One region of the Blastococcus sp. SYSU D00868 genome, then DNA from elsewhere that is predicted to be linked to it. Evidence: riboswitches for the same ligand, from Rfam matches in the RefSeq annotation. Region 1 holds a riboswitch; each other region holds the start of a gene.
What was found. A riboswitch is a leader RNA that binds a small molecule or an ion and turns the genes downstream of it on or off. The one in region 1 is predicted to bind cyclic di-AMP.
Positions count from the first base shown of each region.

Region 2: linked by a shared signal. The riboswitch ahead of ACI79F_RS10775 (C40 family peptidase) and the one ahead of ACI79F_RS17520 (NlpC/P60 family protein) in region 1 are both predicted to bind cyclic di-AMP.
Region 3: linked by a shared signal. The riboswitch ahead of ACI79F_RS11195 (NlpC/P60 family protein) and the one ahead of ACI79F_RS17520 (NlpC/P60 family protein) in region 1 are both predicted to bind cyclic di-AMP.

Region 1 covers NZ_JBJGZO010000022.1:55,125-62,200, forward strand. Annotated here, with positions in the region: gene ACI79F_RS17510 (glycosyltransferase family 4 protein) at 1-482, opposite strand, end outside; gene ACI79F_RS17515 (M48 family metallopeptidase) at 479-1,744, opposite strand; gene ACI79F_RS17520 (NlpC/P60 family protein) at 1,858-2,856, opposite strand; cyclic di-AMP (ydaO/yuaA leader) riboswitch at 2,975-3,130, opposite strand; gene ACI79F_RS17525 (hypothetical protein) at 3,326-3,634, opposite strand; gene ACI79F_RS17530 (NlpC/P60 family protein) at 3,702-5,447, opposite strand; gene ACI79F_RS17535 (DEDD exonuclease domain-containing protein) at 5,656-7,076, shown strand, end outside.
Region 2 covers NZ_JBJGZO010000009.1:131,800-138,875, forward strand. Annotated here, with positions in the region: gene ACI79F_RS10755 (serine hydrolase domain-containing protein) at 1-260, opposite strand, end outside; gene ACI79F_RS10760 (DUF3817 domain-containing protein) at 300-617, opposite strand; gene ACI79F_RS10765 (hypothetical protein) at 833-1,375, shown strand; gene ACI79F_RS10770 (DUF2568 domain-containing protein) at 1,356-1,733, opposite strand; gene ACI79F_RS10775 (C40 family peptidase) at 1,893-2,969, opposite strand; cyclic di-AMP (ydaO/yuaA leader) riboswitch at 3,005-3,097, opposite strand; gene ACI79F_RS10780 (hypothetical protein) at 3,339-3,647, shown strand; partial or broken gene ACI79F_RS10785 (YhjD/YihY/BrkB family envelope integrity protein) at 3,764-4,483, shown strand; gene ACI79F_RS10790 (transglycosylase domain-containing protein) at 4,525-6,969, opposite strand.
Region 3 covers NZ_JBJGZO010000010.1:67,594-74,669, reverse strand. Annotated here, with positions in the region: gene ACI79F_RS11215 (MFS transporter) at 1-1,485, opposite strand, end outside; gene ACI79F_RS11210 (TetR family transcriptional regulator) at 1,624-2,208, opposite strand; gene ACI79F_RS11205 (protein NO VEIN domain-containing protein) at 2,490-2,918, opposite strand; gene ACI79F_RS11200 (hypothetical protein) at 3,190-3,558, shown strand; gene ACI79F_RS11195 (NlpC/P60 family protein) at 3,610-4,167, opposite strand; cyclic di-AMP (ydaO/yuaA leader) riboswitch at 4,184-4,334, opposite strand; gene ACI79F_RS11190 (hypothetical protein) at 4,731-4,901, shown strand; gene ACI79F_RS11185 (PHA/PHB synthase family protein) at 4,962-6,638, opposite strand; gene ACI79F_RS11180 (SMP-30/gluconolactonase/LRE family protein) at 6,748-7,076, opposite strand, start outside.

The sequences.
Region 1 (7,076 bases):
GCCAGCCGCGCCCGGTCCTGCAGCGCCGGCTCCAGGCGGCCGCGGGTGTACTCGCTGATGTAGGTGACCACGTCCAGGTGGCCGGCGATCCGGCGCATGAGCTGCCGGCCGCCCGGGACGGCGACCCAGCCGGTCTCGTGCCCGTGGGTGATGCCGAGCTGGTGGGTCACGCCGGCCGACCGCAGCGCCGGCGCGATCAGGCCCAGCGGGGCCGCCGCGCCGTAGACGGCGGTGTCGCAGCCGTACCGGCGGGCCAGGTCCACCGCGGCCCGCGCGGTGGACCGGGTGGGCAGCAGCATGCCCGTCGGCCGGCGGACGACCGGGTAGGGCAGGGCGGCGTCGTACTCCTCCCAGCCGGGCGAGCGGGAGGCCAGGACGACGAGCGACCCCGGCGGGCGGCGGGCCAGCAGCGCGGCGACGAAGGTCTGGATGCCCCCCTGGCGCGGCGGGAAGTCGTTCGTGACCACCAGGGTGCGGGTCACGGCTCCCCCGCCCGCAGCCAGTCCTCGGCGAAGGCGACCCGCTGCGCCGACGTCGGGTGCGACCCGAAGAACCAGTGCCACGCCGCCGGCGGGTCGGGGTCGGACAGGTTGGTGGTCGCCAGGCGCTCCTGCATGGCGATGAACGCCCCGGCGTCGCCGGTCAGCTCCAGGGCGTGCAGGTCGGCGCGGGCCTCGATCTGGCGGGAGACGAGGTTCTGCACCGGCGTGGCCAGCAGGGTGCCGACGGAGACCAGCAGCAGCGCCAGCGGCACGACGCGCGCGTCCGCCGGCGACCGGGCCCCGGCCCGGCGCAGCAGCGGGGTCCAGGTGAGCAGCCAGCCGAGCCCGGCGACGGCGGCGGCCGCGCCGAGCGCGCCCATCAGCGTCCCGGTGAGGACGTCGTCGGTGGCCACGTGCCCCAGCTCGTGGGCGACGATCGACTCGATCTCGTCGTCGGGCAGCTGGGTCAGCAGCGTGTCGTAGAGGACGATCCGGCGGGTGCTGCCGAAGCCGGACACGTAGGCGTTCAGGGACGTCGTCCGGCGGGAGGCGTCGGAGACCAGCACGTCCTCGACCGGGGTGCCGTTCTCCTCGGCCAGCTCGAGCAGGTCGGTGCGCAGCTGGCCGGCCGGCAGCGGCTCGAAGCTGTTGAACGCCGGCTCGATGACCACCGGGTAGAGGAACGAGCCGACGACGACGAGGGCGGCGGCCGCGCCGGCCGCCCACGCCCACCAGGTGCGCGGCGCGCGGCGGGCCAGCCAGACGAGCACCAGCAGGGCCAGCGCCGTCAGCGCCGCGTCGATCGCCAGGGAGACCGCGACGTCGCGCAGCCACAGCGGCCAGCTGCGGGTCGACAGCCCGTAGCGGTGGCGCACCACCTCGCCGTAGACGCCGATCGGCAGGGTGACCAGCCGGCCGACCGCCATGAGCGCCAGCGTCCCGAGCAGCACCTGCCAGGCCCACCCCCCGCCCAGCGGCCGGGCGACGGCCTGCACCAGCCGGGCGCCCAGCCGGGTGAGCCCGAGCACGGCCGCGACGGCCAGCCCCAGCACCAGCGAGGCCAGCGATGCCGGCCGGATCGCCGCGGCGAAGGACTCGGCCCGCTCCACGGCCGCGGCGGGCAGCCCGGCGCCGGGGTCGGGGGGCGTGGGGCCGCCCGGGAGGTCGGGCAGCAGGGACCACGGCGTCCGCAGGACGACGACGAGGACGAAGGCCGCACCGAGGACGACCGCGGCCACGAGCGCGGCCCGGCGGGCGGACACGCCCCCGAGCTTAGAAGGAACGGGCCGGTGACCCGAGAGGGTCACCGGCCCGTGGCTCCCTCGCAGGGGCCCACCGCGAGCCTGCGCGCGGTGGGGGCGAGGGGGTTCCTCGTTCAGACGATGCGGCGCATGGCGGTGATCCCGCCCATCGAGTCGACGCCGACCACCTTCACCGGCTGGCCGGAGGTGGAGGCGTGCACCATCTGGCCGTTGCCGACGTACATCGAGACGTGGCTGACCGGGCTGTAGTAGAAGATCAGGTCGCCCGGCTGCAGCTCGGAACGCGAGACGGCGGTGCCCATCTGCGACTGCATGCGGCTGGAGTGCGGCAGGCTGACGCCGGCCGCGGCGTAGGCGTACTGCGTGAGGCCGGAGCAGTCGAAGGAGTTCGGCCCACCGGCGCCCCACACGTAGGGGTCGCCGACCTGGGCCAGGGCGGTGTCGACGGCGACCTGCGCGGCGCCGCTGGCGGCCACCGGACGGGCCACCGCGGCCGGCGCCACGGCCTGGCCGGTGTGGGCCACCTGCGCCTGCTGCACCTGCTGCCGCTGCTCGGCGGTCAGCCGGTCGTACTGCGCCCGGTAGTCGGCGATGTCCGACTCCAGCCGGTCCTCCTGGGCGCTGAGGTCGTCCAGCGTCTGCTGGGCGGCGGCCTCGGCGGCGTCGGCGTCGGCCTGCGCCTGCGCGGCCTCCTCGGCGGCCGCCGACACGTCGGCGAGGACCCCGGTGGTGTGCCCGGCGATCTGGTCGAGCATCGCGAGGCTGCTGACGAAGTCCTCGGCCGAGTCGCTGGTCATCAGCAGGTCCAACGTGGCCAGGCTGTCGTCGGCGCCGGTGTAGGCGCTGCGGGCGACCTGGCGGATCTGCCCGTCCAGCGCATCCAGCTGCGCCGCGGTCTGCTCGACCTGCTCGCGGGCCTCGGCGACGGCGAGCTGCTGCAGGGCGAGGACCTCGCGGGCCTCGTTGACCTGCTCGGCGACGACCTCGAGCTGGTGGTCGGCCTCGGCGACGAGCTGGGCGGCCTGCTCCGGCGTGGTCGCCGTCGTCGGGTCCGCGGCGGCCGTGCCCGGCAGGGCGGTGATCGTCAGGGCGGCGGTGGTCCCCAGGAGCACCCCGCGGCCGAGCCGGCGGGAGCGGGAGGTGCGGTACCCGGCGGGGGATCCGGGGGGGAGCTGTTCTCGTGCATGCCCCAGGGCGGGGCGAGGCGTCGCCACGGTCGGCGGCTCTCCGTTCTTCCTCAGCAACCGCCTACCGAGTTAGCTGACGGGTTCGGGCTGGGAAGACGTGCCCTATCTCCGCACGCCGCGAACGGCGCACGGGAGAACTCACCCCAGTGCTGCGGTGGGTCCCCGGCTCACCTCGACCCCGACGCCGCCTGCGAGGCGACGCCGACACCTGCGGTGACTCGGCGGTGTCCGGCCGAGGTCACCCCGGATCAGGTGACGACCTCCCGGTCGGACGCGCTCACCGTACGGACGTGATGCAGTTGTGACAAACGTGACCTGCGGGTTCTGTGGGAATTGCCACGATCCGCAGGCCCGTCACTGCGCTCGGTCACCGACACGGCGGCCCCGGGCACCGTCAGCCGATGCGCCGCGAGCCACCGGGCTCCTCCCCGGATGCCGGCCGGTGCCGCAGCGGGGGCACCAGACCGCCCTCGGCGAGGGCGCGGACGGCGCGCCGCTCCACCTCGTCCAGCTCCACGACCACGCCGGGGCCGGCGGCTCCGGTCGCGGTCTCCTCCTCGGCCGGGCGCGCCGCCCGGCGGGTCCTCGGCACCACGGCCGGGTCGGTGCCCTGCCACCCCGGTGGGGCTCCCAGCAGCACCGTGACCACGCAGTCGGCGCAGCCGGTACCGCGGGCGGTGCAGGTGTCGCAGTCGATGAGCATGGCCGCTCTCCTCCCGGTCCTCTCGTCGGTCTGGCGCGAACGTAGGCACGCCCACCGACAGTTCCGGTCAGGTGCCGGCGAACTCCCAGTGCCAGGGCTCCTCGCGGCCGTTGCCGGGGTCGGCCCAGGTCGGGTGCAGCCAGCCGAACCGGCCCGCGTTGGCGACCATCCACTGGTACTGCGGGGTGCCGAAGGTCTGGATGCCGCCGCAGAGGTCGACCGCCAGCCCCCAGCCGTGGTTGCTGGTGCCGGGGACGGCGGCCAGCGCCGGCTTCTGCCCGTACAGCCGCACCTGGCTGGCGTAGGTGCGGTAGGAGTCGGTGATGCAGATCGGCGTCCCGAACGCGGCCGCGAAGGCCGAGCTCATCGCGCGGTAGGCCGCCGCCGCGTCGCAGCGCAGCGCGTGCGACCCGGCGCCGATGTCGCACAGCGCGCTCGGCGGGATCAGCCCGTTCGGGTAGCCGCCCCACGAGCGCGCCCCGTCGAAGCTCGGCGGGTAGACGGTGTTACCGCACTCCACCCGCAGCGCACCGCCGGTGGGCCCGGGGGCCGGCTCGGCGGGGCGCTGGCCGAGGCTCGGCCGGCCGATCATCAGGACCTGGTCGGTCGGCAGGGAGCGGACCACCACCGCCCCGGCGCGCGCGTCGGCGGCCAGCATCGAACGGGTGTCGAGGGCCAGGCCGACGTGGCCGAGGCCCGACTCCGGCGTCCCCAGGAAGACCAGGTCCCCGGGCAGCACGTCCTCGGCCGCGATCGGCCGGGTGATCGCGAACAGGCCGGCCTGGTCGGCCGGCAGCTCCACCCCGGCGGCCCGGTAGGCCGACTGCACCAGCGACCCGCAGTCGTAGGACTCCGGCCCGGCGGTGCCCGGCGCGTACGGCAGGCTCAGCTGGTCCATCGCCGTGCTGACCGCCGTGAGCACCTCGCGCGGGAGCACCAGCAGCGACGTCGGCTGGCGCGGCAGCTGGGCGGCGCCGGCCTGGGCGCCCCCGGTGGCCGAGCCGACCGGCACCAGCCCGCCGGGCAGCCCCGCGGCGGGGTCGAGCAGCTCGGCGGCCGGCGGCGCGGCGACCCCGGCCGCCACGAGCTCGTCGAGGTAGGCGCGCCAGTTGGCCGCGGTCTGCTCGTTGACGCGGACCTGCTCGGACTGCAGCTGGGCCAGCTGCCGGTCCACGTCGCCCAGCGCGGCGTCCAGCTCGCTGGTCACCGCCGAGGCGGCGTCCTCCAGCGCCTGGACCTCCGCCGCGACCTGGTCGGCGCGCGCCTGCGCCTGCGCGAGGGCGGCCGCGGCGCGGTCGCGCTCGGCCACCGCCGCCTGCCGCTGCCGCTCGGCCGCGGTCACCACCTCGGCGGCGTGCGCGTCCACCGCCTCCAGGTAGCCCAGCGCCGTGGCCATCTCCCCCGGGTCGCCGCCGCTGAGCAGCAGGGTGAGCGGCGTGAGCGCGCCGCCGTCCCGGTAGACCGCCGAGGCGTACTCGGCGACGACGTCCTGGTAGCCGGCCAGCTCCTCCTCGACGCCGGCGACCTCGGCCTCGGCCTGCGCGGCGGCGTCCCGGGCGGCGGTCAGCGCCTCCTGCGCCGCGACGACCTCGCCCTGCCGGGCGAGCAGGTCCGCCTGCACGTCCGCGGCCCGGCGCTGCAGCTCGTCGAGCGCCTCGCTGTCCAGGACGCCGGAGGTGCCGCCGGGCTGGTCGCTCGGGTCGGCCGCGGCCGGCGCGGCGAGCGGGCCGGCGAGGCCGACGACCGCCGTCGCGGCGACGGCGGCGAGCAGCACCGACGGACGACGTGCGCGCCACCGGGAGCGCTGGGGCATCGGTCACCTCTCCTGCGTCGGGGCCGTCGGCGACCCCGCGGCAGGATGGTGTCCCGTCCGCGGCCCCGCCGCCACCCCGACCTGGGGGTTCGCCCGGGCGGGCGACGCCCCCCACCCTGAGGTGGGGCCCCCGCCCGGGCCCCGGCGCCGGCGGGGGTCCCGGCGTGGGTCCCGGAGACTGTCGGTGGGCCGACCTACCGTCCGCCGCGTGCCGCCTCTCCCCGCCACCCCCGCCGGGTGGGTGCCCCGGGCCGGCGCCGGGGGCCGCGACCTGGCGCCCCGCTTCGACCCGGGCCCGCGGTACGTGCAGGGCACCATCGAGGAGCTCGGCACCCCGCTGTCGGAGGTCACCTTCGTGGTGGTCGACCTGGAGACGACCGGCGGCTCGCCGCGGGACAGCGCGATCACCGAGATCGGCGCCGTGAAGGTCCGCGGCGGCGAGGTCCTCGGCGAGTTCCAGACGCTGGTCGACCCCGGCCGGGAGATCCCGCCCTACATCAGCGTGCTGACCGGCATCACCACGACGATGGTCGCCGCCGCGCCGCGCATCGGCGCCGTGCTGCCCGGCTTCCTGGAGTTCGCCCACGGGGCCGTCCTGGTCGCCCACAACGCCCCCTTCGACCTCGGCTTCCTCCGGGCCGCGTGCGCCGAGAACGGCATCCCGTGGCCGGCCGCGGCCTCGGTCGACACCGCCGTCCTCGCCCGCCGGCTGCTCAGCCGCGACGAGGTGCCCAACTGCAAGCTGGCCACCCTGGCGCCCTACTTCTCCGCCGCCACCGACCCCTGCCACCGCGCGCTGGCCGACGCCCGCGCGACCGTCGACGTGCTGCACGGGCTGTTCGAGCGGCTGGGCCCCCTGGGCATCACCTCGCTGGAGGAGCTGACCGGGCTCACCCGGCAGGTCGACCCGGAGCGGCGCCGCAAGCGGCACCTGGCCGACGACGTGCCCGGCGGCCCCGGGGTGTACGTCTTCCGCGGCCCGAAGGACGAGGCGCTCTACGTGGGGACGTCGAACGACCTGCGCAGCCGCGTGCGCAGCTACTTCACCTCCAGCGAGCAGCGCAGCCGGATCACCGAGATGGTCGCGCTGAGCCGGCGGGTCGAGGCGATCCCGTGCGCGCACGACCTGGAGGCCGCCGTCCGCGAGCTGCGGCTGATCGCCGAGCACAAGCCGCGCTACAACCGCCGCTCGCGCTTCCCGGAGCGGGCGCTGTGGATCCGGCTGACCGAGGAGGTGTTCCCCCGGCTGTCCGTCGTCCGGCGGGTCCGCCCGGGCGCCGGGGTGTTCCTCGGCCCCTTCCCCGACCGCCGCGCCGCCGACGCCGCCGCGGCCGCCATCCACGAGTCCCTGCCGCTGCGGCAGTGCACGTCCCGCCTGTCGCTCAAGGTGCTGGGCACCGCGTGCGCGCTGGCCGGCATGGGCCGCTGCGGCGCGCCGTGCACCGGGGCGCAGTCGGTCGAGGAGTACGGCGCGATCGCCGGGGTCCTGCGGGCCGCCGTCGCCGCCGACCCCGAGGCGCTGCTCGACCCGCTGCTGGCCCGGGTCGACCGGCTCGCCGCCGAGGAGCGCTACGAGGACGCCGCGGTCCTGCGCGACCGGGCCGCCGTCCTGGTGCGGGCGGTGCGGCG
Region 2 (7,076 bases), on a different contig from region 1:
TCCAGCGGGTCGTCGAGGTGCAGCCGGCCCTCGTCGCGCAGCCGCAGCACGGCGACCGCGGTGACGGTCTTGCTGATCGAGCCCAGCCGGTACTGCACGTCGGTCACCGGTCCGGGCACGTCGCCGCGGCCCGCGGACCAGGCCAGCCCGCCGTCCCGGACGACCCCGGCGACCAGCCCCGGGACCCGGCCGTCGCGCTGGGCCAGGGCGGTCCGCGCCAGCAGGGTCCGGGCGGTCGAGGGCAGCACGGGCTCGGGCATGACGGCGACCGTAGGCCACCGGCCGGGCGCCGCCCCGGGTCAGGCCGGGGCGACCGCGCCGAGCCGCCCGGTGCGGCGGGCCCACACCTCGAACACGACCGTGGCGAACGGCGGCACCGAGGCGGCCAGGGCGAGCAGCGTCGTCCCCTTCGACCAGCCGAGCAGCCGCGCCGCCAGCAGGGAGACGACGACGTAGAGGACGAACACCCCGCCGTGGATCGGGCCGAAGACCTGCACGCCCAGCTCGGTGGTCTCGGGCACGTACTTGACGTACATGCCGGCCAGCAGCCCCACCCAGGTCAGCGCCTCGGTGACGGCGACGGCGCGGAACAGCAGGACGGCGGTGCGCGGGGTCATCGGCTCCCTCTCGAGCGGGCGGTCTCCTCCCGGTGCCAACGGCCGGCCCGCCCGCGGGGTCCCCGTCCGGGGGTGTGACCTCCGCGGCAGGGCCGGTCCCGGGGCGGGCGGCGCGCCCTCACCGTCATCCCCCGGCGCTGCTGTCGCGCCGCGACGCGACGGGAGCGCTGCCCGGTGACGGCGAGCTGCTCCCGCGGCGTGGCAGGGTCGGCGGGGTGCGGGGGCTGGCGCGGCGGGAGTTCTGCCTCGTGCTGCTGCGCCGGATGGCCGACGTCCGTCCCGACCTGGTCGCCGAGGCGCTGCCGCGGCTGTCGGCCACCCGCGGGGCCGCGCACGCGGCGCACGCCCGCTGGCAGGCGCTGCACCACAGCCCGCGGGCGCCGCGCGGCCTGGCGCTGCGGACGGCGGTGCTCGGCCCGCCCGACACCTGCGTCCCGCGCCGGCACGGCGACCTGGAGCTGGAGCTGCGGCAGTGGCCGCTGCCGCTGTGGCCGCAGCTGCGCTGGCGGGTGGTGAGCGGCCCGGGCGGCGAGGTCCTGGACGAGCAGCTGGTGCGCGGACCGGACTCGGGCGTCCCGCGGGCGCGGGCGGACCGGCTGCTGGTCTGGCAGCACGTGGTGGACGACGTCGCGGCGGTGCCCGGGGCCTCGCACGTGGGCGCCCCGGCGCCGGCGCACTGGGACGTCGCGCTGCCCGACGGCCGCCGCGCCCGCTTCGTCTGGGGGCTGCTCCAGTCCGTCAGCGAGCCGGGGAGCTGACGGCGACCACCGGCGCCGGCTCCGGCACCACGGGACCGGACAGCACCGCGCTCAGCACGGCGACCACGCCGAGGACGGCGGCCAGGCGGGGCGACCCGCTCGCCCACAACGCGGCGACGGCGGCACCGAAGACGACGACCTTCGTCAGGACGGCGAGCAGCGGGACGTCGACCACCGACCGGGGCGCGGCGAAGAGCCCCCACAGGACGGCGGCCGCCAGCGGCAGCGCCACGGCGAGCAGCACCCGGCCCGCGCCGGCCGGCCCCGCGGCCAGGCCCCAGCGGGACAACACGACCAGCGCCGCCAGCTCGGCGGCGAAGGCGGCCAGCGCCCAGGTCCACTGCCAGGTCTCCACCACGTCGGACTCCCTCTTCTGCGATCACCGTGTCGTTTCGAGAGCAGTGTTCACAGAAGAGAGCGGTGCAGTCAAGAGGGCGGGACGCCGCAGCCCCGGCCGCGCGGGGCGGCCGGGGCTGCGGGTCGGACTGCGGAGGAGCCGGGGAGGGCCCCGGAGGGCTCAGCCGGCGATCCGGCGGCCGCCGGCGTAGCCGCCCATCGAGTCGATGCTGGCGACCTTGACGACGTCCCCGGACGTCGGCGCGTGCACCATCTGGCCGTTGCCGATGTAGATGCCGACGTGGCTGACCGGGCTGTAGAAGAAGACCAGGTCACCGGGGCGCAGGTCCGCCCGGGAGACGGCCTGGCCCATCTGGGACTGCATCCGGCTGGAGTGCGGCAGGCTGATCCCGGCCGCGCGGTAGGCGTACTGCGTCAGGCCGGAGCAGTCGTAGGAGCGCGGGCCGGCGGCGGCCCAGACGTAGGGCTTGCCGCGCTGGGCCATGGCGGTGTCGATGGCGATCTGGGCCGCGTCGCTGCTGGCCACGACCGGGGCCGAGGGGGCGGCCGCCGGGGACTCGCGGTCGTCGCGGCTGGCCGACGTCTCGGCGTGCGCGGCGGCGGAGGCGGCCAGGGCGGCCTGCTGCTCGGCGGCGGTGAGCCGCTCGAAGTCCGCCCGGTACTCGGCGATCTCGGCCTCGAGCGAGGCCTGCTGCGCGGCGACGGCGTCGTAGGTCTCCTGCGCCTGCGCGGCGGCCTGGTCGGCCGTGGCGCGCGCGGCGGCCGCGGCGTCGCTGGCGGTCACCGCGGTGCTCAGGACGCCGTTCTGGTGGTCGGCCACCATGTCGAGCACGTTCACCGCGTCGATGAACTCCTCGGCGGAGTCGCTGGTCAGCAGCGCCGCGAGGGACCCGCCGCTCTGCCCCGTCCAGGCGCTGCGGGCCACGCCGCGCACCTGCTGCTGGGCCGTGGTGACCTGCGCCTGCGCGGCGTCGGCGGCGGCGGTGGCCTCGGCCGCCGTGGCCTGCAGCGCGGCCAGCTGCTCGCGCGCCTCGTTGAACTGCTCGGTCACCGCCTCGAGCTCGTGGCCGCGGGCCGCCATGAGCTCGGCGGCCTCGGCGGCGGTCCCCGGCTCCTCGGCGGCCGCGGGGGCCGGGACGAGCGCCACGCCGAGGGCGACGCCCACGGAGGAGGCGAGGAGGAGCGCCCGGCGGGCGCGGTGCGGGCGCGCGGGGAAGGCGCGCTCAGGGGTCGCCATGGGGAGGCGGCTCTCCGTTTCTCCGACGGCCGCCTACCGGGTTAGCTGACGGGTTCGGGCGGGAGTTCGCCCGGTGCCCGCGGTGGATCCGCGTGCACTGCACCCCAGGACTGCGGTGGGTCCCCGGCCCGGCGTCCCCCGAGGGGTCGGCCGGCTCGACGGCGTCCACGGGGTGTCACCCACTTCAGTGACGGAGCGCCCCGTTGGACACACAGACCGTAAGGGCCGTTATGGCGGCGTGACAATCACCAGCGTGTAATTCGTTCGCTCACAGTGAGCGATCAACGCCACATTGCGAGGGGCGGGCCGGTCTGCTGGCGCCCGGCGCGCGCGGGTTTCAGGAGCTGCCGCGGCGCGCACCACCCCCGCATGCGCATCTCCCGGCGGGCGCTGGCCCGCCCGCTCGTCGTCCTCGCGATCGCCGGCTCGCTCACGGCGTGCAGCAACAGCGGCGGGAACACCGACGTCGACCGCAACGAGCAGGAGTGCGGGACGGCGGAGGACAGCGGGGACTGCGCGGAGACCGAGGGCCCGCCGACCCAGACCTCCGAGGCGCCCGCGTCGTCCGGGAGCAACTCCTCCGGCAGCGGGACGTCGGGCAGCGGGACCTCCGGGGCCACCGAGACCTCGGGGGGCACCGAGACCTCGGGGGCGCAGACCTCCGAGTCCGCCGGCTGAGCGCGGCGCCGGCACCACCGCCGCCCGGGGCCGCGTGGACCCGGGCCCGGGTCGTCGCGGAGGTCCGCTTCCTGACCGCGTCGGTCCGCGAGCAGCTGCACGGCCGCGACCTCGCGCTGATCGCCGCGGGACTGACCTTCTACGCCGGGATCGCCGTCGTCCCGCTGCTGCTGGTCGCCGTCCGGCTCACCGGTCTGCTGACCGGGCGGGCCGAGGTCTCCCGGCTGACCGACCGGCTGACCGAGGTGCTACCCGAGCAGCTCGGCGCGCCGGGGGTGGTGCGCGACCTGGTGGACGCCGGGCTGGGGATGGACGTCCTGGGCTTCCTGCTGGCCCTCGTCCCGCTCTCGCTCTACGGCGAGGGGCTGCGCCGGGCGCTGCTGCGGTTCAGCCGCCGGCGGGACACCCTGACCGGCTGGCGGGGCCGGCTGCTCGGGCTCCCGCTCGTCGTCGTCACCCCGCTGCTGCTGTACCCCCTGCTGCTGGCGGCCGGCGGCATGGCGGAGCTCGCTCCCCGCCCCGGCGCGGGGGCCGCGATCGGCCGGTTCGCGCTCGGCTACTACTCGGTGCTGTTCGCGCTGACCGTGCCGCTGGTGTGGGGCTTCCGCGTCGTGGCGGCCGGCCGGCTGCGGTGGCCGGCGCTGGTCTGCGCGTCGCTGTTCACCGCCGCCTGCCTGTCCGGGTTCCTGCAGGGGTTCGTGTTCTTCCTGTCCCTGCCGCTGGACCTGGGCGCGCCGTTCGGCGGCCTGACCGCGGTCGGCGCGGCGGTCGCCCTGGCCCTGTGGCTGTTCCTGCTGCACCTGGTGCTGCTGGGCGGGTGGCTCATCACCCAGGCCCTCGACGAGCGGCTGGCGGCGGGCCGGGCCGCCCGCCCGGGTCAGCCGTCCGGCGGCAGCGGCTCGCCGGGGGCCACCGGCCCCCCGCCCGGGCCACCGCCCGGGCCACCGCCCGGACCGCCGCCCGGGCCGGGCTCCGGTTCCGGCTCGGGGGCCGGCCCCGGCGCGGGTCCCGGTGGCGGCGACGGCGAGGGCTGCGGTGACGGCGCCCCGCCGCCACCCCCGCCGCCACCGCCGGCGGGCGGGTCCGGCGGTTCGGGCGCGGGCTCGACGTAGTCCGCGCCGTTGCTCACCAGGATGGTGACCACCTGGCCGGGCACCGCCCGGCCGCCGCGCGGCGGGCTGGTCCCCACCAGGGTGCCAGCCTCCTGGGCGCTGTCGACGCGGATCCGGGCGGTCGCGAAGCCGGCGCTCACCAGCGCGGTCTCGCAGGCGCGGACCGACGAGCAGCCGGGCACCGGCCGGGTGTTGCCCCGGACGACGGCCGGGTCCTCGGGCGGGAAGTCGCTGCTGCCGCGCGCCTCGAGCACCGGGGCCATGGCGTCGTGCCAGATCGTCGCGCCCTTGCCGCCGCCGAAGCCGCCGACGTCCTCGTTCTGCTTGGGGTTGAGCACCATGACGCTGCCGGCGATCTCGCGGGTGTAGCCGACGAACGCGACCGAGAAGTTGTCCTGCGACGTCCCGGTCTTGCCCGCGATCTGGTGGCCGGGGACGTAGGCGCGCCGGCCGGTCTGGCCGGCGTAGCCGGGCTCGACGTCGCGGCGGAGCATCTGGTTGAGGGTGTCGGCCACGCCCGGCGGGATCGCCTCCGGGGTGCACCGGTCGCCGATCGGCAGCGGCTCGCCGTCGGCGCCGACGGCCGGCTCGCCCGTCGGGTCCAGCACCGCCGTCACCGGGACGACGTCGCACTGCGTGCCGCTGGCCGCCAGCGTCGAGTAGGCGCTGGCCAGGCCGAGCGGGCTGGTGGCCTCGGCGCCGAAGGTGAACGACCCGCGGTTGTCGTCGATGATCTGCTGCGGCAGCTCCGGCGGGCTGAACTGGAACAGGCCCATCCGCTCGGCCATCCGCACCGGCTCCTCGACGCTGCCGAGCGCGTCCTCCAGCGCCAGGAAGTAGGTGTTGGAGGACTGGTAGAGCGCCGTCGTCATGTCCAGGCTGGACCGGTAGCGGCCGGCGTTGCGCACGTCGTAGGGCCCGGTGCCGTCCCGGTAGACGCGGGAGACGTAGGGGTCCGACGTCGTCAGGGTGTAGGACGGGGAGTACCCGCGGGCGAGCGCGGCGGCGGCGACGAAGACCTTGTACGTCGACCCCGACCCCTGGCTGGGCGCGACGTTGAGGTTGAACGACTCCTGCGCCGGGTCGTCGCGGTCGTAGCCGAAGACGCGGTTCACGCTCATCGCCAGCAGGTGCCCGGTGCCGGGCTCCACGGCGGTGAACATGGCGGCCAGCGAGTCGCCCAGCGGCAGCGTCTGGAGGACGGCGGCGTCCCCGGCCCGCTGCAGCTCCACGTCCAGCGTCGTCTGGACGACGTAGCCGCCGTTGTCGAGCTGCTCCTGGGTGAGCCCCAGGTCCTGGATGAGGAAGCGCTGGACGAAGTCGCAGACGAACGGGCCGACGCTGGCCTCGGCGCAGCCGCGGCGGGGCGCCGGGGCCGGCGCCAGGCCGAGCGGGGCGGACTGGGCGGCGGCCGCCTCCTCCTCGGAGACGTAGCCCTGGTCGGCCATGCGGGACAGGACCTCGTTGCGCCGCTCGGTCGCCCGCTCCGGCGCGGTGAAGGGGTCGTCGTTGGTCGGGCTCTGCGCCAGGCCGGCGAGCAGCGCCGCCTGCGGGAGGGTGAGCGCGGAGGCATCGACGCCGAAGAAGGCCCGGGCCGCCGGCTGCACGCCGTAGGCGTTCTGCCCGAAGTACACGATGTTCAGGTAGCGGGTGAGGATCTCCTCCTTGGAGTACTCCTCCTCCAGCCCCAGGGCCAGGCGCGCCTCGCGCAGCTTCCGGCCCACCGTCTGCTCGGTCGCCGCGTCCCGCTCCTCGGGGGTGTCGGCCGTCTGCAGCAGCGTCTGCTTGACCAGCTGCTGGGTGATCGTCGACCCGCCCTCGGCGACCTCGCCGGCGGTGACGTTGCGGACCAGCGCCCGCAGCGTGCCCTGCACGTCCAGGCCGTTGTGCTGGTAGAAGCGGGAGTCCTCGATCGCGACGATCGCGTCCTGCATGACCTGGGCGATCTGGTCGGGCGCGACCGGCTGCCGGTTCTCCTCGTAGAACCAGGTGATCGGCTCGCCGTTGGCGGCCAGCAGCACCGTGTTGCCCGGCGGGGTGCGGTCGGTCAGCTCCAGCGGGAGGTCGCCGAGCAGCCCCGTGGACTGCGAGGCGAGCAGGGCCGGGCCGCCCACCCAGGGCAAGAGGAGCCCCGCGACCAGTGCGCCCGTCGCCACGATGGTGGCGGCCAACTGGAGCAGCGTGCGCAGCCGGCCCCTACGCGGGTCCATGGTCCTCCTCCCAGACGGTCGCCCACGGAAACAGACGACGCCCGGTGCCACAACCTCCCGCGCCGCGGCGGGACGCCCGGGACGGGCGGGACGACGCACCGCGCGAC
Region 3 (7,076 bases), on a different contig from region 1:
CGCCAGGACCAACGCGACCGCGAACAGCCCCGCCGCCGTGAAGAACGCGCCCTGGTAGGCGTTCACCGACGCCTGGGCCTCGGCCGTGGCGGCGAAGGCCGGATCGGCCAGGCGCGCCGCGTTGTCCTCGAACCACCCGGTCACCGACGACGCGTAGACCGTGGTGAGGATCGCCAGGCCGAGCGAGCCCCCGACCTGCTGCGCGGTGTTCAGCACCGCCGAGGCGATGCCGGCGTCGCGCTGCTCCACCCCGATCAGCGCGGTGCTGGCCGTCGGCACGAAGGTCGCGGCCAGGCCGAGGCTCATGAGCAGCTCCGCGGGCAGCACGTCGGTGACATAGGCGCTCTCCACCCCGATCCGGGTGAGCCAGAGCATGCCGACCGTGGCGAGCGTGAGACCGACGATCATCAGCGGCCGGGGCCCCACCCGGGGCAGCAGCTGCGACACGACGCCGGCGCCGACGATGATGCCGCCGCTGAAGGGCAGGAACGCCCAGCCGGCCTCCAGGGGGGTGTAGCCGAGGGTCCGCTGGAAGTAGAGCGTCAGGAACAGGAACATCGCGAACAGCCCGGCGCCGACCAGCAGGAACAGCAGGTACGACCCGCCGCGGGTGCGGTCGAGCACCACGCGCAGCGGCAGCAGCGGGTTCGCGGTCCGCGACTCCCAGACGACGAACGCGACCAGCAGGACGGCGGCGACCACCAGGAGCGTGACGGTGACGGGGTCACCCCACCCCGCGCCCTCCTCCGCGGCCTTGGTGAAGCCGTAGACCAGGCTGACGAGCCCCAGCCCCGACAGCAGCACGCCGGGGATGTCGAAGTGCCGGTCGCCCTCGGCCCGGCTCTCGCGGACCAGCGGGATCGCGAGCACGGCCGCGGCCAGCGCGATCGGCACGTTGACGCCCAGCGTCCAGCGCCACGAGGCGTACTCGGTGAGCACGCCGCCCAGGATCAGCCCGATCGCCGCGCCACCACCCGAGATCGCGCCGAAGACGCCGAACGCCTTGGCCCGCTCCTTGGGCTCGGTGAAGGTGATGGTCACCAGCGACAGCGCGGCCGGCGCCATCAGCGCGGCGAAGCCGCCCTGCAGCGCGCGGGCGGTGTAGAGCAGGCCCTCGTTCGGCGCGATGCCGCCGAGGCCGGAGGCGATCGCGAAGCCGACGAGCGCGACGATGAACGCCCGCTTGCGGCCCATGAAGTCGGCGATCCGGCCGCCGAGCAGCAGCAGCCCGCCGAACGCCAGCGTGTACGCGGTGACGACCCACTGGAGGTTCGCGTCGCTGATGAGCAGGTCGGCCTGCAGGACCGGCAGCGCGACGTTCACGATGGACGCGTCGAGGATGATCATCAGCTGGGCGATCGCGATCACCCCGAGCGCGAGCCACCGCTTGGGGTCCGGCCCGTCGGTGACCGGCGGCGCCGGCGGCGGTTGGTCGGGTGCGATGCCACCCGCGGTGGGGGTGACGAGTCCTTCTGGTGCGGACATGGGTGGAGCCGTCCTTCCTGCGCAGGGCGCAGTGCATCGAGTGGTGGTGCGGTGCGGGACGGCCGCCGGTGCGTCGTCCCGTGCGGTGGTGCGCCCGGCGGGTCAGAGCCGGGCCTCGGATCTCAGGTGCGCGGTGCGTCAGGGAGTGGCGAGTCCTGCGCCGGCCCAGCGCAGGCAGTCGCTCACGAGCTGCAGGAACTCCTCGAAGGGCTGGTCGGGGTCCCACGCGTCGACCGCCGTGGTGATCGCGGCCAGCGCGGTGTTCAGGACCAGGGCGGTCCGCACGTCGTCGGCGTCCGGACAGCGCCGGCCCAGCCACTCGCGCAGCTCGGGCTCGAAGCCGTCACAGGCACCGCGCGCCGACCGGCACAACCCCGGGGACTGCTCGAGCAGCCGCTTCTGCAGCGGCAGCCGCTCGGCCAGGATCCGCGCCAGGCCCAACGCGAGGTCGGTCAGCGCGTCCCAGAGTGGCAAGTCGGTACGACAGTTCTCCAGCAGGTTCCGCCACTGGCGTACTTCCTCGGGGTCCAGGTCGAAGACGACGGCTTCCTTGCTGGGGAAGTAGCTGAAGAACGTCGTCCGCGAGACCCCGGCCTCGGCGGCGATGTCCTCCACGCTGACCGCGTCGAACCCGCGCTCGCCGATGAGCCGCAGCGCGGTCGCCCGGATGAGGCGCCAGGCCGCGAGCTTCTTGCGCTCCCGCAGCCCCATGACGGCGGACACGGGACAGCGCTGGGTCTGCGCATCGTCCGCCGATCTCCTCATGGGCGCCGACGCTAGACCCGAACCTGTACCCAGTACAAGTTCTTACTGCGTCCGGGTTTCGACCTCACGTCCTGTTCACCGGGCGCCGGAGCGATCCCGCATGGCGGTGGGGGGCACTCGGACGTTCCGGCAGGTCGGCATCGCCATCGGCATCGCCATCGGCATCGCCATCGGCATCGCCGCGCTCGGGTTGATCGGCGCCGTGCCGGCCTTCTCGGCGGTCCGCCCGCCGGCGGCGGTCAGGAGGCGACGACCGGCTCCTCGCCGAACCCCGCCGGCACCGGGACGGCGTAGTAGCGGCGCTTGGTCGCCTGCTCGAGCATCCGCTGCAGCGGCTCGCCGCCGAGGCGCAGCAGCCGGAACGCCGCCGGGTCGCCCTGCCCGGTGTTCTCCACGACGTAGAACCAGAACCGGTCGGGGTGGGCGCGGGCCATGTCGTACAGCCGCGACTCCAGCCACACGTCCTCACCGCGGACCGAGCCGGGGACCGCACGCACCTCCACGGTGCGGTCGCCGCTGACGACGTCGCCGGGGGTGCGGCTGCCGCGGACGTCGCGGGCCGCCCGGCCCGCCGCCGCCTCCTGCGCGAGGACGAACGCGATCGCCGCGTCCTGCACCGCCGTCGGGTCGGCGGAGTGCTCCACGATCGGGGTGTCGGTGAGGAACATCGCTGCTCCGCTGGGTCTCGGCGGGGTGGACGCAGTGGTCCTACACCCGCCGCCGCGCCGGGAGGCGGGAGTTCGTCGCGCTACGTCACGGACGGGCCCGCCGGGCGGCGCGGCGTCCGCGCGTGGTCGCGCAGCGTCACGCCGGCCGGGCGCCGGCCACCCGGGCGGGGGAGCGCGTCACCCGTCGTCGTGGTCCCGGCCCGGTCCGGCGCATGCCCGCGCGCGGGCGGGGGAGGACCGTCGCCGACAGCACCACCTGGGGGAGGACACCGTGCCCAACGACGTGAACCCGATGCCTCGACCCGGCCTCGCGACCGGGAGCACCTGCTCCCGGCGGGCGGCCGGGCACTCGCCGCACCGGAGCACGATCCTGCTCTGCCACACCGGCGGGCTCGCCGACTGGCGGCCGGTGTTCGTCCTCGGGGTGGACGACGACGTCGTCACGCTGGCCGACGGCGACCGGCTCGCCCGCTACCGCAACCACGCGCCGACGACGCTGGCGCGGGCCGTGGTCGAGGCCGGGCCCGAGGCGCACCTCAACACCCGGTTCGGCTACCTGTTCCTGACCTCGTGGCCGCGCGACCCGGACGCCGTGTTCTCGCTGGCCCCCGCCGACCAGCCGCATTCCCCCTGCGGCTGAGCGCCCCGGGGCCCCGGCCGCGACGGCGCGGACGGGGCTCCGGGGAGGTGCTCACCAGGCGGGGCGGGCCGATCCGACGTAGCCGGGCACCGATCCGGCCCAGACCACCTTGACGGGCTGACCGTAGGTCGAGGCGTGGACCATCATCCCGTTGCCGATGTACATGCCGACGTGGCCGACCGGGCTGTAGAAGAACAGCAGGTCACCGGGCTGCATGTGCCACAGGCTGACGGGCAGGCCGATCCGCGACTGCATGCGCGAGGAGTGCGGCAGGTTGATGCCGGCGGACCGGTAGGCGTACTGGACCAGCCCGGAGCAGTCGAAGCTGTTCGGGCCGGCGCCGCCCCAGGCGTAGGGCTTGCCGACCTGGGCCAGCGCGGTGTCGACCGCCCGCTGGGCCGCCGGGGTCGGCGCGGCGTAGCTCGGCACCGACGCGGGCACCGCCGCCGGGACGGCGGCGGGCACGGTGGCCGGGACGGCGGCCGGCACGGCGTTGGCCGAGGCGACGGACGGGGTCAGCGCGAGACCGGCGCCGGCCGCCAGGGCGACGACGGCGGCTCGGGCGGAGCGGGGCATGCGGGCGTGCGAGGACGTGCGGACGATCGCCATGGACGGCGGGTTCTCCTTGTTCTCCGGATCCGCCTACCGGGTTAGCTGTCGGGTTCGGACGCGGGAATCGCCCGGCCCCGCCCGGACGACGACGTCCGAGCGCAGGCTTCACCCCAGTGCTCACCGTGGGTCCCCGGCCCGGGCGGGCGCTGCGGCCCGTGCCCGGTTCGGCGGGTCCGCCGGGTGTCGCCAGCTCTTCAGCGACGGGTTGTGGCCCCGACGGACGCGATGACCGTAGGACCGCCCCTTCCGCCCCACATCCGGGCGAGCGGGGCCGGACACGCCTGGCGACCGCGTCCGGTTCCGTGGCGTGTCAGCGTCCCGAACCCCGGCCTGACCTGGGCGGACCTGCGCGTATCGAGACCCGCCGGCCCGCGCCGCGCGGGGCGGCACGCCGATCGCCGACACGCCGCACCGGCACCACCCAGCGTCACCGGCCGTTGGGCAGGACGTCGCCGGAGTGCACCCGGCGGTTGATCCGATCCCCGACCGGGCATCGACGGTCCGACGGACCCGAGACGGTCCAGCGACACGACACGGTCCACGACAGGAGGAGATCCCAGATGGCCGGCATGTTCCGGAAGCTCATCGCCTCGGGCGTTGCGGCGAAGCTCGTCCAGGAGGCGCGCAAGCCGCAGAACCAGGAGAAGATCAAGCAGATGATCGCCAAGATCGGCGAGCAGAACAAGAAGCGCGGCGGCGGCGCCGGGCGCGGGCGCGGGCCCGTGCACTGATCGACCGCACCTCGCGCAGCGACCCCCGTCCGGCACCCGCCGGGCGGGGGTCGCTGCGCGTCAGGCGGGCGTGCGGTCGCGCACGTAGAGGCCGGGCGCCGGGTCGAGCACCGGGTGCCGGACGCTGCCCAGCTCGGCCGGCGCCGGCACCCGCGGCCCGGAGCGCACCGCCGTCCAGTCGGCCCACGTCTCCCACCAGCTGCCGATCCGCTCCTCGGCGCCGGCCCGCCACTCCTCGGGGTCGGCGACCGTCTCGCCGCCGACCCAGTGCCGGGCCTTCGGGTTGCCCGGCGGGTTGACCAGGCTCTGGATGTGGCCGCCGTTGCTCAGCACGAACGTGCTCGGCCCGGACAGCAGCCGCGTCGTCCGGTAGCAGCCGCGCCACGGGGTGAGGTGGTCGGTGACCGCGCCGGTGACGAACGTCGGCACGGTGATCTCGCCGAGGTCCACCGGGGTGCCGAGCACGGTCACCGCGCCGGGCTGGACGAGGGTGTTGTCGCGGAAGATCCGCAGGAACTGGTCGTGCAGCCGGGCGGGCAGGTTGGTCGCGTCGGCGTTCCAGGCCAGGACGTCGAAGGCCGGCACCGGCTCGCCCTGCAGCCACTGGTTCACCAGGCCGTCGAAGACCAGGTCGCCGGGCTTCATGAGGCTGAACACCGACCCCAGCGACCTGCCGCCGAGCACGCCGCGCGCCCGCGACACCCGCCGGGCCAGGCCGGTCACGAACTTGCCGGCGAAGGCGCCGATCGGGGCGCGCTCGCCGAAGTCCAGCAGGGTCACGCCGTAGGCGGCGCTGTGCACGCTCGCGTCGTCCATCGCCGCGAGGTGGTTGAGCAGCAGGGTCTGCAGGATGCCGCCGGCGCAGAACCCGACCGTGTTGACGTCGGGGGAGCCGGTGACCTGCCGGACCACCGACACCGCCCGCCGCAGCCGCTCGGTGTAGGTGTCCAGGTCCCAGTGCGCGTGCTGCCTGCCGGGGTTGCGCCAGCTGACGATGAACGTCGAGAAGCCGCGGCCGACGGCGTGCTCCACGAAGCTGCGCCCCTCGCGGAGGTCGAACAGGTAGTAGCGGTTGATCACCGGCGGGATGACGAGCAGCGGGCGGGCGTGCACCTCGGCCGTCGTCGGCGCGTACTGGATGACCTCGACGACGTCGTCCCGGTAGACGACGGCGCCGCGGCTGGTCGCGAGGTTCCGGCCGACGGTGAACGCGGCCGGGTCGCACAGCGCGGGCATCCCGCCGTTGCTCCGGACGTCCTCCAGCATCCGGCCGAGCCCGCGGACGACGCTGGCGCCGCCGGTGTCCAGCGCCCGCTTCAGCGCCGCCGGGTTGCCGGCGAGGGTGTTGGTGGGGGACGCCGCGGCGGCCAGGGCACGCACCGCGAACCGGGCCCGCTCCACCTCCCGCCAGCCCGCGCCGCTCGCCTCGTACCGGTCGACCAGCCGGTCCAGCGAGGCCGACCACGCGAGGTAGCCCTGGCCGAGCCGGCGGTAGCCGGGGTGGTCACGCCAGGCCGGGTCGGCGAACCGCTCGTCCGCGGTCGGGGCCGGCTCCCGCTCCAGGCCCAGGCCGATCGCGGCGAGCTCGCGGCTCAGCCGCACGGTCTCCGCGCCGAGCGCGCGGGAGCCGGCGAGCGCCGTGCCGCGGCGCGAGCGGGGGGTGGCGGTCTCCCGGGCGGGCGTCACCGCCGGGGTGCGGGTGGTCGCTGCGGTCGGTGGGTGCTGGACTGCGGTCACGGCGCCTCCGTCTCGTCGGTGCCACGAACGCTAGGGACGCCGGGCCTCCTCCGACCGGGCCTTTGGACCCGGCCGGAGGAGGGGATGCGTCACACGTGTGGTAGAGGCCTCACGGGCGGCCGGCGTGGGCGACGCCCACCTCGGTGGCCAGCAGCACGGCCTCCCGTGCCGGGGCGCGGTTGTGCTCGTAGAAGTCCGGCGCGCAGCACATGAGCAGCGTCGTGCCGTCCTCGCCGCCGAGCATGCAGGCGAAGACGCCGAGGCCCTCGGGCGCGGGCACCGACTCGACGATCGACCCCTCCGGCGAGATCCGCGCGACCCGGCCGCCGACGGCGTCGGCCGACCAGATGTGGCCCTCGGCGTCCAGCGCGCAGCCGTCCGGGGCGACGGTGACCTGGCCGAGCACCTCCTCGGTGGTCCGGCCGGTGACCTCGGGTC